DNA from 4 places in the Bacillus marinisedimentorum genome. Region 1 is predicted to be linked to each of the others. Evidence: predicted binding sites of a transcription regulator. Region 1 holds the regulator's gene; each other region holds the start of a gene.
What was found. The regulator CtsR, encoded in region 1, represses protease genes until heat stress. The targets are predictions, from matches to a motif close to ATGGTCAATAAAGGTCAAACA.
Positions count from the first base shown of each region.

Region 2: a site for CtsR is predicted at 1,948-1,968, ahead of clpB (ATP-dependent chaperone ClpB). Genes of this name have one in related genera too.
Region 3: a site for CtsR is predicted at 2,097-2,117, ahead of A4U59_RS06105 (ATP-dependent Clp protease ATP-binding subunit). Genes of this name have one in related genera too.
Region 4: a site for CtsR is predicted at 1,537-1,557, ahead of clpP (ATP-dependent Clp endopeptidase proteolytic subunit ClpP). Genes of this name have one in related genera too.

Region 1 covers NZ_LWBL02000059.1:31-4,215, reverse strand. The annotation lists gene clpC (ATP-dependent protease ATP-binding subunit ClpC) at 1-831, opposite strand, end outside; gene mcsB (protein-arginine kinase McsB) at 839-1,924, opposite strand; gene mcsA (protein-arginine kinase activator protein McsA) at 1,926-2,468, opposite strand; gene A4U59_RS17110 (CtsR family transcriptional regulator) at 2,528-2,989, opposite strand; gene A4U59_RS17105 (MgtC/SapB family protein) at 3,072-3,782, opposite strand.
Region 2 covers NZ_LWBL02000011.1:110,589-114,773, forward strand. The annotation lists gene clpB (ATP-dependent chaperone ClpB) at 1-1,905, opposite strand, end outside; gene A4U59_RS03530 (YjzC family protein) at 2,130-2,309, opposite strand; gene A4U59_RS03535 (hypothetical protein) at 2,438-2,746, opposite strand; gene A4U59_RS03540 (undecaprenyl-diphosphate phosphatase) at 2,932-3,750, shown strand; gene A4U59_RS03545 (Crp/Fnr family transcriptional regulator) at 4,058-4,185, shown strand, end outside.
Region 3 covers NZ_LWBL02000019.1:8,126-12,310, forward strand. The annotation lists gene A4U59_RS22195 (LysM peptidoglycan-binding domain-containing protein) at 1-59, opposite strand, end outside; gene A4U59_RS06095 (YueI family protein) at 355-756, opposite strand; gene proC (pyrroline-5-carboxylate reductase) at 1,017-1,859, opposite strand; gene A4U59_RS06105 (ATP-dependent Clp protease ATP-binding subunit) at 2,250-4,185, shown strand, end outside.
Region 4 covers NZ_LWBL02000008.1:15,525-19,709, reverse strand. The annotation lists gene whiA (DNA-binding protein WhiA) at 1-124, shown strand, start outside; gene A4U59_RS01800 (HPr family phosphocarrier protein) at 550-816, shown strand; gene clpP (ATP-dependent Clp endopeptidase proteolytic subunit ClpP) at 856-1,458, opposite strand; tRNA gene A4U59_RS01790 (tRNA-Arg) at 1,849-1,924, shown strand; gene A4U59_RS21590 (hypothetical protein) at 2,345-2,554, shown strand; gene rpoN (RNA polymerase factor sigma-54) at 3,236-4,185, shown strand, end outside.

The sequences.
Region 1 (4,185 bases):
CAAAATGATATTGCCGGCCTGTCGGATTTCATCCATAACTTTTTTAAGGCGGTCTTCAAACTCACCGCGGTACTTTGTTCCGGCAACGACCGTTCCCATATCAAGTGTCATGACGCGTTTTTCCCGTAGAATTTCCGGAACCTCATTATTGACGATTTGCTGGGCAAGACCTTCGGCAATCGCCGTTTTACCGACACCAGGTTCGCCGATCAGGACAGGGTTGTTCTTGGTGCGGCGGCTCAGCACTTCAATGACGCGCTGGATTTCTTTGCTGCGTCCGATGACCGGGTCGAGGCTGCCTTCTTTTGCAATGACCGTCAAATCACGGGCAAGGCTGTCAAGCGTCGGTGTATTGGCACCCTGAGCCGATCCGCTTTGCTGGCTTGACGATGAATCATTGCTGCCGAGAAGCTGCAGCACCTGCTGGCGGGCCCTGTTCAGACTGACACCGAGGTTATTCAGCACCCGTGCCGCCACACCTTCACCTTCCCTGATAAGGCCGAGAAGGATATGTTCTGTTCCCACATAGGAGTGGCTCAGCTTTCTTGCTTCATCCATCGATAATTCGATGACTTTTTTGGCACGCGGCGTATAGTGGATCGTCTGGGAGACGTCCTGGCCGCGGCCTATCAATGCTTCAACTTCCTTTTGGATTTTTTCCGATCCGAGTCCGAGAGCAAGCAGGGCTTTCGCTGCAATCCCTTCGCCTTCTCGTACAAGTCCAAGAAGGATGTGTTCTGTTCCGATATTGTTATGACCGAGACGGATTGCTTCTTCCTGTGCCAATGCGAGTACTTTTTGAGCCCGTTCTGTAAATCGTCCAAACATCATTTTCAGATCAACCTCCTATAGAATCTGCTTTATCGTCTTCCATTCTCAGCCGTTCGCGTATCAATGCGGCCCGTCGTACATCCCGTTCTCCCGGGGAGAGACGTTCACCGGCATATTGCTGCAAAAAGCCCGGCTGGGTCAACACCATCAACTCATTCAAAATATTTCTCGGTACATCCTTAATCAATCCCATGTCGATTCCGAGCCTTACATCGGATAAGCAGCTTGCCGCCTCTTTCGTCTCGATGATCCGGCTGTGGGCAAGGGTGCCGAATGACCGGTAAACCCGGTCTTCAAGCTGTATGCGGGAAGCCTGCAGCAAATGCCTTCGTGATGCCCTTTCCTGCTGAATCAGCTGGAGCACAACACTTTGCAAATCGTCAACGATGTCTTCCTCCGACTTGCCAAGGGTGATCTGGTTGGAGATTTGAAAGAGATTGCCCTGTGCTTCACTTCCTTCTCCATAAATTCCTCTTACAACAAGGCCGAGCTGATTGATTGCCGGAATGATCCGATTGATCTGCCCCGTCATCACCATCGCGGGCAAATGCATCATGACAGAGGCCCTGAGACCGGTGCCGACATTTGTGGGGCAGCTTGTCAAATACCCTCTCTTTTCATCAAACGCATAATCAATTTTTTCTTCCAGCCAATCATCAAGCCTGTTGGATAAGCTTAATGATTCCGCCAGCTGAAAACCCGGCAGCAGGCACTGGATTCGGATATGGTCTTCTTCATTTATCATAATGCTTACCGATTCGTCTTCAGAAAGCAAAACGGCACTCTTATCTCTTTCGATAAGCGCCGGGCTAATCAGGTGTTTTTCAATAAGCACCTGTTTTTGGAGAGGCTGGATCTCATCTATTCTGATCAATTCGAACCGCAGCTTGCCATCCAATGACTGCTGATCGAAATGCTCATCCGCAAGCTGGATAACTTCTTCCAGCTGATCCGCCTTCGCAAGAGTCGGAAAAATAAAGGATGTAATGTTTCTCGCCAGGCGGATGCGGCTGCTCAGGACAATGTCTGCATCCGGTCCGCTGTCACTCATCCACGGACTGAGTGCCTGATTGATAAATCGTTCCAGCGACATCTTACTCGCCTCCCCCCTCTTCTCCGTTCAGCTGCTTTTCCAGAGAGCGAAGCTGATCCCGTATTTCTGCGGCTTTTTCAAATTCCTCCGCTTTGATATGTTCCTGCATCGTATCCCTCAGGCGATTCATTTCTTTGCGGAGATGAATGGTGCCCCCGATCCGTTTCGGAATCTTCCCTGCATGAACCGTATTACCACTATGTACTCTCTTTAAAATCGGTTCGATCCGGCCCTTGAACGTTTCATAGCAATCGGCACAGCCGAACCGGCCAATCTTCGTGAACTCCCGGTAGGTCATTCCGCATCTGTCACAGGCCAGTTCTTCCGGCTGCCCATATGATAACGGCTTGCTTTCTGCGCCAGGCTGTTCATAATTAAGCAATCCTGAAAGCAAATGATTCAGTGAGAAAGACTGATTACCCGAAAAGAAATCCCCCTGCTGGTGAGCACACTGTTCACATAAATGCATTTCTGTCTTTTCCCCATTCACGATATTCGTGTAATGGACAGTGGCCGGGCGTTCATGACAGTTCTGGCATTCCATCGGCTTCACCTCTCTTACATAATCTATTCGGTGTTAAACAGCATACACCTTTTAATTGCCTATTTATACTTAAGGGCGCTGAGCATCGCCTTCATAATCCGTGCCCTGATTTCATCCCGCTCGGGAAGATCGGTAAGAATCACGGCCCGGTCAATGGCACTTATCATGAGCTTCGCTTCCCGCTGCGTGACGATATCTTCCTCTAAAAGCCTTGCGATCAAATTTTCAGCTACATTTTGAGGAAGCTTATTTTCGACAAAAGCCAGCATCTGATCGATGAGATCAGCCTGATCATGTGCTTCGACCTTAATGATGCGGATATACCCGCCGCCGCCCCGCTTACTCTCCACCATATACCCTTTCTCCACGGTGAAACGCGTGTTAATGACATAGTTGATCTGGGAAGGCACGCATTGAAACTTTTCTGCTATTTCCTGGCGCCTGATTTCCACTATTTTTTCGTCGCTTACTTTCAGGACTTCTTTTAAATATTGTTCAATGATATCTGATATATTTCTCATTTTGCATGCCCCCCTTCTGACTTTGACTATATTTGACTATACTTCTATTATAAACCGCTCCCCTTTTTTTGCAAATAAAAGCTTACCCCATATAATGAATCGATTCGACATACTCCTGTTCAGTCAATTCTTCAATAAGTTCAATCCTGGTCTCCTGGTTAGGCTTGTCGATACTGAGCGTATAACGCACCAGGTTCTTCTTATTGGACGGTTTATCAACGTCAATATGGCGGACTTTTATCGCTTTTTTATCCAGTTGGGATAGGAGTGTGCTCAGCACGTTTTTTTCCAGATATACCGTAACCTGCAAAGTCCGTGCTGATTTCGAACGAAGCATCTTATTTTCAAACATATTCAAAACCCAGAGACTGATCAGCACCGTAACCGTCGTCACCATCGAAATGTCATACATTCCATTGCCGGCAAGAAGACCGATCCCCGCTACCACCCATATGGAAGCTGCAGTTGTCAGTCCCTTAACAGCGGCTCCGCGTACAATTATCGTTCCTGCCCCAAGAAATCCAATCCCGCTTATGACATAAGAGGGGATCCTCGCAGGGTCAAAGCGGACATTCGAGTCTTCGTATATGTAGTCACTAAAGCCGAATACAGAAAGCATCATCATGACACTTGAACCAATCCCCACAAGCAAATGGGTCCGTAATCCGGCTGGCTGATTTTTAATTTCCCGTTCAAGTCCGATTAGCCCGGAAAGCGTCGCAGCAACAAAAACCCTGAACATCATGACATAAATGTGATCGGAGTATCCGATATCTGCTATCAAGCTGTCCATTTTCTTTCCCCCTCCTCTGTAATTACCCATTTTGTCTCTTTCTATAACTATCTTTTATATATAGTGACTTTATTACCGCAAAAAGCTCTGGAATGGCCGGTTATTGCTTCTTTATTTCAGTATATGCCAAACTGAAGATTATTTTATGAAAGAATGTGTTGGACTTGCTGATATTTTAAAACGGTCTTTACAATGCTGAGCTTTGGCGGCGGCAGGAGGCGGGAGCCGAATTTTGCAGAAGAGCGGTAATCCTGGTGGAATGACCGCAATGACATTAAATTGGCGTAAACCGGCAGGGGAAAAGGGATTTGGTTTATATGAACGTGTTTTGGCTGACTGCTCCTGCCTGGCAAATGCAAAACAGACAGTTTGCCTCCTTGTGAAAACGAACAGCCCGGGGTTG
Region 2 (4,185 bases), on a different contig from region 1:
CTGCTCTTCACTGTCGAAAAGAGTATCGGCAAGCGTACGTGCTAATTCTGTTTTACCTACACCGGTAGGGCCGAGGAACAGGAATGAGCCGATTGGCCGCTTCGGATCCTTAATGCCGGCACGGGCGCGGATGACTGCATCGCTGACGCGTTCAACTGCTTCCTCCTGTCCGATTACACGTTCATGGAGGATGTCCTCAAGCTTCAGCAGTTTTTCACGTTCCCCTTCCACAAGCCGTGATACCGGAATTCCTGTCCAGCGTGAAACGATATCGGCAATCTCCTCTTCTGATACTTCCTCCCGAAGCAGCCGGGTATCCTTCCGCTTTTGTTCAAGCTGGGCTTCTGTATCCCGCAATTGTTTTTCAAGCTGAGGAATCCTCCCGTGCCTCAGTTCGGCTGCTTTGTTCAAGTCGTATTTTTGTTCGGCGTCCTCTAATTCCCGGCGAGCTTTTTCAAGCGACTCGCGCAATTCCTGCACCATGCCGATTTCCTTTTTCTCTTCTTCCCAGCGGGCCTTCATCGCTCCCGCCTCTTCTTTCAGGTCGGCAAGTTCTTTTTGAATGGCCTGAAGACGCAACTGGCTGGCTTCATCTTTTTCCTTCGTAAGGGCAGCTTCTTCAATTTCAAGCTGCATGATTCTCCTCGTCACTTCATCAAGTTCGCTCGGCATTGAGTCGATTTCTGTACGGATCATTGCACAAGCTTCATCCACCAGGTCAATTGCTTTATCCGGCAGAAAACGGTCCGTAATATAGCGGTTGGACAGGACAGCGGCACTGACCAGGGCACTGTCATGGATGTTGACGCCGTGATGGATTTCAAAGCGTTCTTTTAATCCCCTTAAAATCGATACTGTATCTTCAACGTCCGGTTCGCTTACCTGGACCTGCTGAAAGCGGCGCTCGAGTGCCGGATCTTTTTCAATGTGCTGCCGGTATTCGTCAAGGGTGGTTGCTCCGATACAATGCAATTCCCCGCGCGCAAGCATTGGCTTGAGCATGTTGCCGGCATCCATCGCACCTTCCGATTTTCCGGCTCCGACAATCGTATGGAGTTCATCGATGAACAGCAGGATCCGGCCGTCGCTCTTTTTCACTTCCTGCAGGACAGCTTTCAGCCGTTCTTCGAATTCACCCCGGTATTTCGCACCGGCGACAAGTGCGCTCATATCGAGGGAAAACACAATTTTATCCTTTAATCCTTCCGGCACGTCCCGTCGGATGATTCGCTGTGCGAGCCCTTCGACAATTGCCGTTTTCCCGACACCGGGTTCACCGATCAGGACAGGATTGTTCTTCGTTTTCCTGGACAGGATACGGATGACCCTTCTGATTTCGCTGTCCCTGCCGATCACCGGATCGAGTTTGCCGCCCCGCGCTTCAGCAACAAGGTCGCGGCCATACTTTTTCAAAGCATCGTAGGTGACTTCCGGTGTCTGGCTTGTGACCCGCTGGTTGCCGCGCACCTCCATCATCGCTTTCAAAAGACTTTCCCGCGTAATGCCGAATTCTCTGAACAGCCGTGAAGTGCCATCATGCTCAACTGATGAGGCAGCGAGCAATAGATGTTCGACAGAAATGTATTCATCCTCAAGCTTTTTCATTTCATCTTCTGCCTGGACGAGCAATTTTTGCAAAGGGGCAGTGATATATATGTTTCCGGCCGCTGCTGCCGACCCAGATACTTGCGGCTTCTTGTCCAGAAGGGCCGAAAGCCTTTCCTCCATATTGCCGCTGCTGATGCCCATCCGTTCAAATATCCTGCCGGCCAGACCTTCTTTCTGACCGAGCAGGGCAAGAAGCAAGTGCTCTACATCCACTTGCTGATGCTCGTGCTTGATTGCCAGTGATTGTGCATCCATAACCGCTTCCTGTGACTTTTGCGTAAACTTATTCAAATCCATTTCGTGTCACTCCTTTAAGGAAATGGTGAGTTCTCACATGTTTGTTTGACCTATTTTGACCTTTATGATTCTATTATGGATGATAAGGGAGGAATTGGCAAGTCTGAAGTGCAAAGTAGTGCAAAGTGACAGGCGCCTGTCGAATGTTTGTCGAACGGACATACAAAGTGACAGGCACCTGTCGAATGGGCTGCATCAAAAAAGCAATCCGGGACGGATTGCTTTCAAGGCTTACGTTTATATGACCATTTCCGGTTATGGTTAGAGGTTTCAGGGAAGGTGTCCCCTTTACTGAGATGAACCGACTTCGGCTTTAACACCATACTGCCCGTTTCCCCGATTTCCACATATACTCCATTGTTGGGTGCTTTATCTCCCGGGTTGAATTGATGCTGCTGTCCCACGTGATCCCCTCCTTTTCCGCTCTTTACGGAATAGAATGTCCAGAAAGACGTGAAACATGCGGATCTCCCGCAGGCAGACAGCAGCAAATCAGGGGCATCATATGAATTCCCGAATTCCCGACTGTCGTTTACCACCAGAAGTATGGCAATGTTGACAGGGCAGTGATGGCAGCGAGAGGCAGGATTAGGCGCCGGAAGCCGTAGCCCGGATAATATGGATAGAATCCTCCATATGGATAAAATCCGTATCCATACCCGCCAACCCTTTCACCTGCTTCCATACCGCCAGCTTTTTCCGGAACATCAAGTGTCACCGTCTGGAAATCAACATTCACAATGATGCCATGCAGTTCGTGTCCGTTATTCATCTGCACGCGAACATAGGTGTTCATGTGTTGCTTGCATAGATCGTACATATGTCTTTCATGCATATCCATGATCAATCCCCTCCTCATCTGCAGGGTATGCGCCCATCATGAAATGGTGCTTGTGTCTTCCCGCATATCCAGCGGCTTGAAGACGAATATTTTCACATAAGTTATTTACAAAAGAGGAGCATGTATTGTTTAATGAATGAGTATGAATGTAAGGCAGTCCATTCGCAGAACTGGAGGAAGCTATTGTGGGATTAGAAAATACCTGGATTATACTAAAATATTTGTTCCTTGGAATTTTCCAGGGATTCACAGAACCGATTCCGATTTCATCAAGCGGTCACCTTGTCATTGCGCAGGAGATGCTTGGAATCGACCTTCCCGGGTTGACATTTGAAGTGCTTGTCAACTTCGCATCACTGCTTGCTGTATTGCTTATTTACCGGAAAGATTTGATCCGGCTTATCATAAACGGTTTATCCTTTATTACAACCCGCTCCGATCGGGCACGCAGTGATTTTAATTTTATTCTCTATTTGATCATCGGAACGATTCCTGCGGGAGTCATCGGTGTTTTGTTCGGTGATTATATTTCCGACAAGCTTGCCGGAATCAAAACTGTCGGCATAACGCTGCTGGTCACCGGTCTTGCATTATGGATCATCCGAAAAATGCGCGGTCACCGGCTCGATGCCGATCTTTCTTTCCTTGATGCAATCATAGTCGGCCTTGCCCAGGCAGTGGCCCTCATCCCTGGAATCAGCCGTTCAGGGGCCACAATTGTCGCGGCAATGGGTCTCGGCATGAACCAGGAAACGGCACTTCGCTTTTCTTTTTTGCTGTTCATCCCGATAAGTGTTGGTACGATGGTATTTTCCTTTTCCGATTTAATGAATACACCTGATCTTGGGAGCATGTGGGTTCCGTACACTGTAGCTTTCATTGGTTCACTTGTCGCTTCTTATTTCTCCTTAAAGTGGTTTATGAACGTAATGGCAAAAGGCAACTTGATCATTTTTGCTGTCTACTGCTTTGTCGCAGGGACAGCCGTACTGTTATTTTCATAAAAAACTAGTAGAAAAGGTGCCGATGCCCTCGGTACCTTTTTTTGTAATTACGATGCTTCAGCCAGTTTCCCGTGATATAATGAAGAATGTTATTTATAAGGATTCATTTGATTAAAAACCGCTTTCCGTACTTTCCAGCAAAAGATCCTGCTATTCATCGAACCTCCCAATTATGATTTCGCTCAGCTCGTTTTTTCTGCAAAAAGTACAGCGATTCCTTATAAATGGAATATATAACATATATGTTGGCTGGCAGTTTCGGTTAATTCCGATCCTCCTTTAAAGACCAATGTAAAGGTGGCTTTTTATGAATGAAATAACAGCAAGAAACAGCAAGTTATCGTCACAGTTGATTGATCTGCTGCAGTCTGTTAACCATACATTAGAAATTGAAAAAGGATGCTTTCTTTTTCAGGAAGGAACAGAAGCAAATGA
Region 3 (4,185 bases), on a different contig from region 1:
ACCGGCATTATTAAAAACAAAGCCAATAACAGGCTGTGGATCACATATTTCTTACCCATCAGGACCAATTCCTCCAAAACATTCTCCATTATATTTTACCATATCCAGCCAATGATTGAATCGTAATTAAGGAAGAATGCTTTAATCAGATTATCCTTTACTTATTCTGATATTTTTCACTTCATATTTGCAATAAAGACAGCCGTAGATGACATTTTGATTTGATTGGGCTGTCAGCACCTTTTCCAGCGGAGCGGATTTCGTGCAGCTTGGACAAATAACTGCAGGCTTATCCATAATCTTTCACCTCCGTAATCTTTTAGAGTCCTGATTTTCGGTAATTTATTTAATCTCTTACTTTTTTTCACCGATATCTCTTTCATATCTTTCATCTTCAATGAAGACAGATGATACATCCACTGCCTTCGATGCTGACGCGACCAGTCCAACCGGTGTTTCTGAAGCCTGATTGGAAACGATGGTGAACTGCGCACCGTTTTTGGAAGCCAATTTGATATAAGGGGAAATGGATTCATACGGCAGGCTGCCATTGAGGAACAGATGAACATCATTTCTCGATCGCAGCACTTCCTCAACTTCACGGTACGGCATTCCCCTGTTCACCTGCGAGCGGGTCAATGCCAGCCATACCCGTTCACGGATGGACGATAAAAACAACTTGCGCTCAGCCGGTTTCGTCTGGGGTGTTCCGTATATCCCCAGCTTCAGAATTTCCTGTATATCTTCCTGTGCCATCTTTACATCCACTCCCGTAACATATTCGACAATTAGTATACCCGCTTAAAGGCAATATTAAGACGGTGCTTTGAAGGAAGCAGTTCTGTTTATGAAGAAAACCAAAAGCAGGCTGCATAACTTCGAAGTCTTGTGACAGCAATAGTTGTATTTAAAAATTTATTCCTCTTGCAAATTCGTTAACTTTGCGAGAGTCGCCTAATATTTAACAAAAAATCGAGTAAGAAGCCTGCATGGCTTCTTACTCGATTTTTTAGTTCTTATAGTAAAACAGGTTTTTTCTCAAATTGCGAGCTGATTTCCTTTGACCGTTTGGCAGCATTCTTGACTGCTTCCATGAAAGCTGCTCCACCGCCGTTTTCATCAAGTGCCTCGAGGCCAGCCTGGGTGGTTCCGTTCGGGGAAGTCACTTTACGACGAAGATCAGCAGGTGTATCATCGCCGGATTGTACCATTTTGCCTGCTCCAAGCACCATCTGTGCAGCTATTTTGCGGGCTGTTTCACGATCCATCCCTTCTGCTGCAGCTACTTGTTCAAGATGCTCAATTACATAGTAGATGTATGCGGGACCACTGCCTGCGAGGCCAGTGAAGACATCCATGTGCTTTTCTTCAATCGTTGTCACATCACCGATAGTCTGAAGAAGTTCAGCTGCAGTTTCCATTTCTGAGCGGCACACATGGGAACCTGCTGATATGGCAGTAGATGATTCACCGATCATGCTTGAGGTGTTCGGCATGACGCGAATCACCTTCGGCGCGCCGCCAATTTCTTCTTCTATATAAGAAGTTGAGATCCCGGCAAGTACGGATAGCACAAGCTGGCCGTCTGTGATTCTTCCTTTAAGGGGCTCCAGAACTTTTTCTGCATCCTTCGGTTTTACAGCGAGGATGATGATATCTGCTTCGTCAATTCGCAAAGCGCAGTCGGCTGTCACATTAATATTATATTTGTTTTCGAGTTCATTTCTTCTTGTTTTATTGCTTCTGTTAGCGGCCGTAACATTCTCAGGGCGAAGCTTTTTTTCTTGAAGCATACCGGCAATCATTGCTTCGGCCATAGAACCGGCTCCGATGAAAAGTACATTTGTATTTTGTAACATCGTTACCTCCTTAGAAGAATTAGTCGTTTCTTCCTGCACGATATATCATATTAACATGATTCATTATAACTTCAACCATTTTCAAGGAAGTCGGCATGTATATCCCGAGAAACCCTGTGTAAACGCTCTCACTCGTGTGTCCCGGTACGCTCATGCCGGCTCACGGTAAATAAACGCCCCACATCCCCCAAAATGGACATTCGCGATGAACCGGAAATTTTTTCAGCAAAACTCTTGAAAGTCAAAAAAGGTCAAAGTATAATGAAAGTACATTAGTCAAAGATAGTCAAAGTCAAACAAACCGGCTAATGAACAGACTGAAGAGATTTTTAACCATACACCTTATCAAATTAACTTAAAAAGAATGAAAAATATGGAGGAGGTTACTTCATGTATTGTGAAAAGTGCCAGACTAAACCTGCAGTTGTCCATTTCAAAATCAGAAACAATCATGAACAAAAAGAATTGCATCTTTGTGCTGAATGTTATGCAGAGGTCCGCAATAAAATGGGGGCATCCAGTCCATCCGGCATGTTTGGCTCACAGCAGCCTTTCAATGGGATGTTTTCAGGAAACGGCGGCTTCACGCCTCCTCACGAAGCAGGCGCTAATGAAGCTGCCCCCCAGGAACACCAGGGGCTCCTTGACGAACTGGGCCGAAATGTGACAAACGCTGCCCGTGCAGGCTTAATCGATCCGGTGATTGGCCGTGACCAAGAAGTGGAACGGGTAATCGAAATCCTGAATCGCCGAAATAAGAACAACCCTGTCTTGATCGGTGAACCCGGGGTCGGAAAAACAGCAATCGCTGAAGGCCTTGCCCTAAAGGTTACTGAAGGTGATGTGCCATCCAAGCTGCTCAATAAAGAACTGTATGTGCTTGATGTTGCATCACTTGTAGCCGATACAGGCATCCGGGGACAATTTGAAGAACGGATGCAGGAATTAATCAAAGAATTGCAGGAACGGAAAAACGTCATCCTGTTTGTAGATGAAATCCATCTCCTTGTCGGTGCCGGTTCGGCCCAGGGCTCAATGGATGCAGGCAATATTTTAAAACCGGCTCTGGCCCGCGGTGAATTGCAGCTGATCGGTGCAACCACACTCAAAGAATACCGCGATATCGAAAAGGATGCCGCGCTTGAGCGCCGACTGCAGCCGGTCATTGTCAACGAACCGACAGTTGAGGAAACAATCGAAATCCTAAACGGCATTCGTGACAAATATGAAGAATACCACGGTGTATCTTATGAAGAAGAAACCATCCGAGCATGTGCCCTTCTGTCCCACCGTTATATTCAGGATCGCCACTTGCCGGATAAAGCGATCGACCTGCTTGATGAAGCGGGATCCAAAGCGAACCTAAAATCAGACGTCACACAGGATGAGGCAAGCATCCAAAATCGGCTCGGAGAACTGCATCAACAAAAAGAGAAGGCGACAAAAGAAGAAAATTACGAATTGGCCGCACGGCTCCGCGATGAAGAAAAACAACTGGAAAAAAAGCTTTCAGCAACATCTGACAATAACAAAATTAACGTCTCTGCAGAAGATATCCAGTCCATCATAGAAAAGAAAACCGGAATACCCGTACGCAAGCTTCAGCTTGATGAACAGCAAAAAATGAAAAACCTTGATAAGAAACTTTCCGAAAAAGTCATCGGCCAGGAAGAAGCCGTCAAAAAAGTGACGAAAGCGGTGCGCCGCAGCCGGGCCGGCTTGAAGGCGAAAACCCGGCCGATCGGTTCCTTCCTGTTCGTCGGTCCGACAGGTGTAGGTAAAACAGAACTTACCCGCGCACTTGCCGAAGAATTATTCGGCAGCCGGGAAGCGATGATCCGCCTGGATATGAGCGAATATATGGAGAAACATTCGGTCTCCAAGCTGATCGGTTCCCCTCCAGGATATGTGGGGCATGATGAAGCCGGCCAGCTTACTGAAAAAGTGCGCCGCAAGCCGTACAGCATCATCTTGCTCGATGAAATCGAAAAAGCCCATCCTGATGTACAGCATATGTTTCTGCAAATTCTTGAAGACGGCCGCCTCACTGACAGCCAGGGACGGACGGTCAGCTTCAAAGATTCTGTCATCATCATGACAAGTAATGCAGGAACCGCTGATCGGAAAAAGAAGCTTGGTTTTGGAACAACTGAGGAATATGCTGAGGAAAGCAGCATACTTGAATCACTCGGTTCCTTTTTCAAGCCGGAATTTTTAAACCGCTTTGACAGCATCATTCAGTTCAGCCCTCTTAAAGAAAAGCATCTCCTGCAAATCGTTGAGATTATGACTGACGAACTTGCTGAATCGCTGAAAGAGCAAGAAC
Region 4 (4,185 bases), on a different contig from region 1:
AACCTTGAAAGAACTCGGTGATATGCTCGAAAACGGAAAAATCAGCAAATCAGGCATCAACCACCGGCTGCGTAAATTGGATCAGATTGCCGAAAAGATAAGAATGGGTGAACCCATTTCTTGATGCTACGCGTATATAAAGGTGTGCACCATCAGAGATTGGCGGCTACAGCATCCGCTGACGAGTCTGATGATGCACGGTTTTCCGAAAAAAGACAGCGTTTTCTTTTAATGGGTAAGAAAGGTTTTAAGCACAATGTCCAGCTGCGAGCTCTAGCGGCTATCGTCGTAAGCATTGCCGCCCCATGAAGGGAAAAAGTGCCTTTCCTGGTGCGGCCCTGCTTATGCATACGCCGGTTAGCGGGCGCCTTGCACTTTTCTTGTCGAACTGGACAAAACCGCAAGACTTACACGGTGAAACGGCTGCAGAGAGCAAGCGGCTTTTAAGGCGTTTTATTCAGCTTTGACAGAGCCTTTATGGCAGTGGAATTTCAAATAGAAATAGATATTTTTGCATAGGCGGAGAGAATCGAAAGGGAGGAATCAGTGGTGGTTGAGAGACAAATTGTAGTTGAACTTGAATCGGGGCTTCAGGCCAGGCCGGCTGCACTGTTTGTACAGGAAGCGAACCGGTTTGATTCAGACGTTTTTGTAGAAAAAGACGGAAAGAAAGTGAATGCAAAAAGCATAATGGGCATCATGAGCCTTGCCGTTGCCTCCGGTGCGGAAGTCACCTTGCAGGCAGATGGAAAAGATGAGGAGCAGGCGGTCGAAGCCCTTTCGGCATTTGTGGAAAAGAAAGACTTGAAATCATAAATGCAAAAGCCCGGCGGGAAGGCCGGGCTTTCAGTTTGCTTACTTTTTGTCTTCAGTTGTCGGCGGGTTGCTGATGACTTTGTCGATCAAGCCGTATTCTTTTGCAGCCTCGGCTGTCATGAAGTTATCACGGTCTGTATCGCGTTCGATCACTTCAAGCGGCTGGCCTGTGCGCTCGGACAAAATCTGGTTCAGCTTTTCGCGCATTTGCAGGATACGCTTAGCGTGGATTTCAATATCGGCTGCCTGACCCTGTGTTCCGCCGAGCGGCTGATGGATCATGACTTCACTGTTAGGCAGGGCAAAACGTTTGCCCGGCTCGCCTGCTGCCAGCAAGAAAGCACCCATAGAAGCGGCCATGCCGATGCAAATTGTTGATACATTCGGCTTAATGTACTGCATTGTATCGTAGATGGCCATGCCGGCAGTAATCGAACCGCCCGGGCTGTTGATATAAAGAGAAATATCCTTCTCCGGATCTTCAGCGGCCAAAAACAGCAGCTGGGCCACAATCGAATTGGCAACATTGTCGTCAATTCCGCTTCCCAGCATAATGATTCGATCTTTCAACAGGCGGGAATAAATGTCATAAGCACGTTCCCCGCGATTCGTCTGTTCAATGACTGTAGGAATCAAATTCATATTCCTCATCCTCCTAACACCTTAGTTTTTAAGTGAAATCCGCTATGTACTTTGGATGCTTACCTCCATCATACAATTTTGGTCAATAAAGGTCAAAAGAAACCGTTCGACCAAATTTTTAACCGGCAGCAACTGCCGGCCTGCCTAACCTATCAGCCGAAAACCTCCATATACTTACCTAATTCAGCATACCCTCTCGCACCCGATTTAAACGTGGAATTGTTGCTGTACTGCAGGATATGCCCGGGTTGGATTCGGGGAGGCACGGTAATTGCCTGGCAATTGCCAGGCAATTTTATCCGCCAGGAATCAAATTGAAAATCCCCCTTGCAAAGGGCTGGTATTTTTACTATAATAAATGAGTCGCTGGATTTCCGAGTGACATAGTTTGCCCCCGTGGTGTAGATGGATAGCACGCGAGATTCCGGTTCTCGTAGGGTGGGTTCGAATCCTGCCGGGGGCGCCATACTACATATAACAAACAGCTGCCGATTGGCGGCTTTTTTTATTGGCACGGAGATAAAAAGCCAGACGGGGATTGTCCAGTTCCAGCGGCTATCGTCATAAGCGGTGATCCCTCCAGAAGGAAAGAGCACCTCCCTGCGGGTATCCCCGCTTATGCGTACGCCGCTAAGCGGGCGCCTTGCGCATTTGTTCCCATATAGGGAGTATAAATTGTCAGCAAGGGAGTATTTCGATGCAGCGGTCAATTTTAAGAATATAGATAAGGGCAACTACGCCTCTGTCTTCGCCTAAAGACTCGCCAATCGGCGAGTTTTCTTTATAGGAACGTCTTGATTGCCGGGCAAGGCGGGGATTGCCCGGGTGCCCGGCCGGGAACCGCATGAAAAGGAACCGGTTCGGCGTGAAAAGTCTGGAGTATGGCGTGAAAGCGGCGGTTTGGCGTGAAAATCACGGTATTGCGCGTGAAAGGGCCGGGTGCTGGCGTGAAATGTTGGCGGTTTGGCTTGAAAAAGAGGGCATGTGGCGCGAAAGCTATCAATTTCGAGAAAAACGATGGATGATTTCTGCTTGCTTCCCCTCATACTCACTCTTATTCCGGAAAAAGTCATGCAAATTGAGCTTTATCCGCTAATTTTCATGTTATGGGACGCTTAAAAACCAGCAATTTATTTGAAAATAGGCTCGTCCCCCTAGCATTCCCATTTCTAAAACCAGCAATTTATCTTTTCCAATGTTCCCCGATCACAGAACCGCATATAATACCGCCGCACGATAATCTATCATACTGCAACGCGAAACAGTACAAAAGCACCATTCCTGCGAGTCCAACTATAAAAGATATGCATATTCACCTTCAGATATCCCGCATGAGCCCTACTTTGTGAATTTTTTAACTTTTTTATCGGAAACGGTTGCAATCCAAAAGTCCCTGTTATATAATTCATTCAAATATAACCTAACCTCTTGTGCGGATGTGCAGGGGGTTTTATTTTTTCTGAAGGCAGCATCGGATAACCGGTGCTGCTTTTTCAATGTGTTCTGGATAAAAAGCGAGAAGGGAGTCATCCAGCTCCATGCGCCAGCGGCTATCGTCATAAACGGTGACCCCCTCCCAAAGGAAAGGCACCTTCCTGCGGGTGCCCCCTTATGTGTACGCCCTAAGCGGGCGCCTTGCACATTTGTTCATTTCTGAGCGGTCGAATATGCAGTTCTTATATACACCAGAGGGTAAATCTTCACACTTCCTCAATCATTTCCATTCAAACTATACATAAAATAGTGTAAAATAGAGGTCGGATGGGGAGGTTATTGTATGGATTTAGGTCTATTTCAACAACAGACGCTTAAGCTTGTTATGACGAATGAGTTACGGCAGGCAATCACGCTTCTTCAGTATTCTGCAGTCGAGCTGCAGGAGTTTGTTGAGGAGCAGGCGCTTGAAAATCCTCTGATCGATCTGGCGGAGCAGGCATCTGCGGCTGAACCGGTTTCTATGGGCAGCTACAGCGGGAACGGGCGTAAGAGCGAACAACATAATCCTTTTGATTTTATAAGCAGCAACGAAACAAGCCTCCGGGATTATTTGCAGGAGCAGATTTCCTATCAGAAACTTTCAAGTGATATAAAGAAAGCGCTGTCATTTTTGGTGGATTCATTGGATGAAAACGGGTACTTATCTGAACCGCTTGAAACCGCTGCCGCCAAAACAGGCGTTTCTATGGAAGATACAGAGGCTGCGCTTGAGATTTTGCACACGCTTGAGCCGGCCGGTGTCGGTGCGCGTGATCTGGGCGAATGCCTTTTTATCCAGCTTAAGCAGCTTTATCCGCGGCATTATCTTGCTGAAAAAGTGGTGTCGGAACATCTTCAGGACTTCGCTTTTAAGAAATGGCGTGAATTGGCGAAGAAGCTGGATACTGACCTGCAGGCGCTTCAAGATGTGTATGATGTAGTCCAGGGTCTTAATCCGAGGCCGGGTGCCCTATATGCCGGCGACAAGCCGAGATATATCGTGCCGGATATAACCGTGCGCCGAAACGGTATGCATTATGAAATCACAATGAACGACCAGTATACACCGCAAATCAATATAAACAGGCAATATCAAAATTACATTCACGATAACAGCAAGTCAGAAGAAGCGAAGTATATCCAGAATAAATTCCAGCAGATGGTCTGGCTGATTAAATCGATTGAACAAAGAAGATCGACACTCCTCAAAGTGATGTCCGTCATCCTTGAGCGGCAGGAAGACTTTTTTGA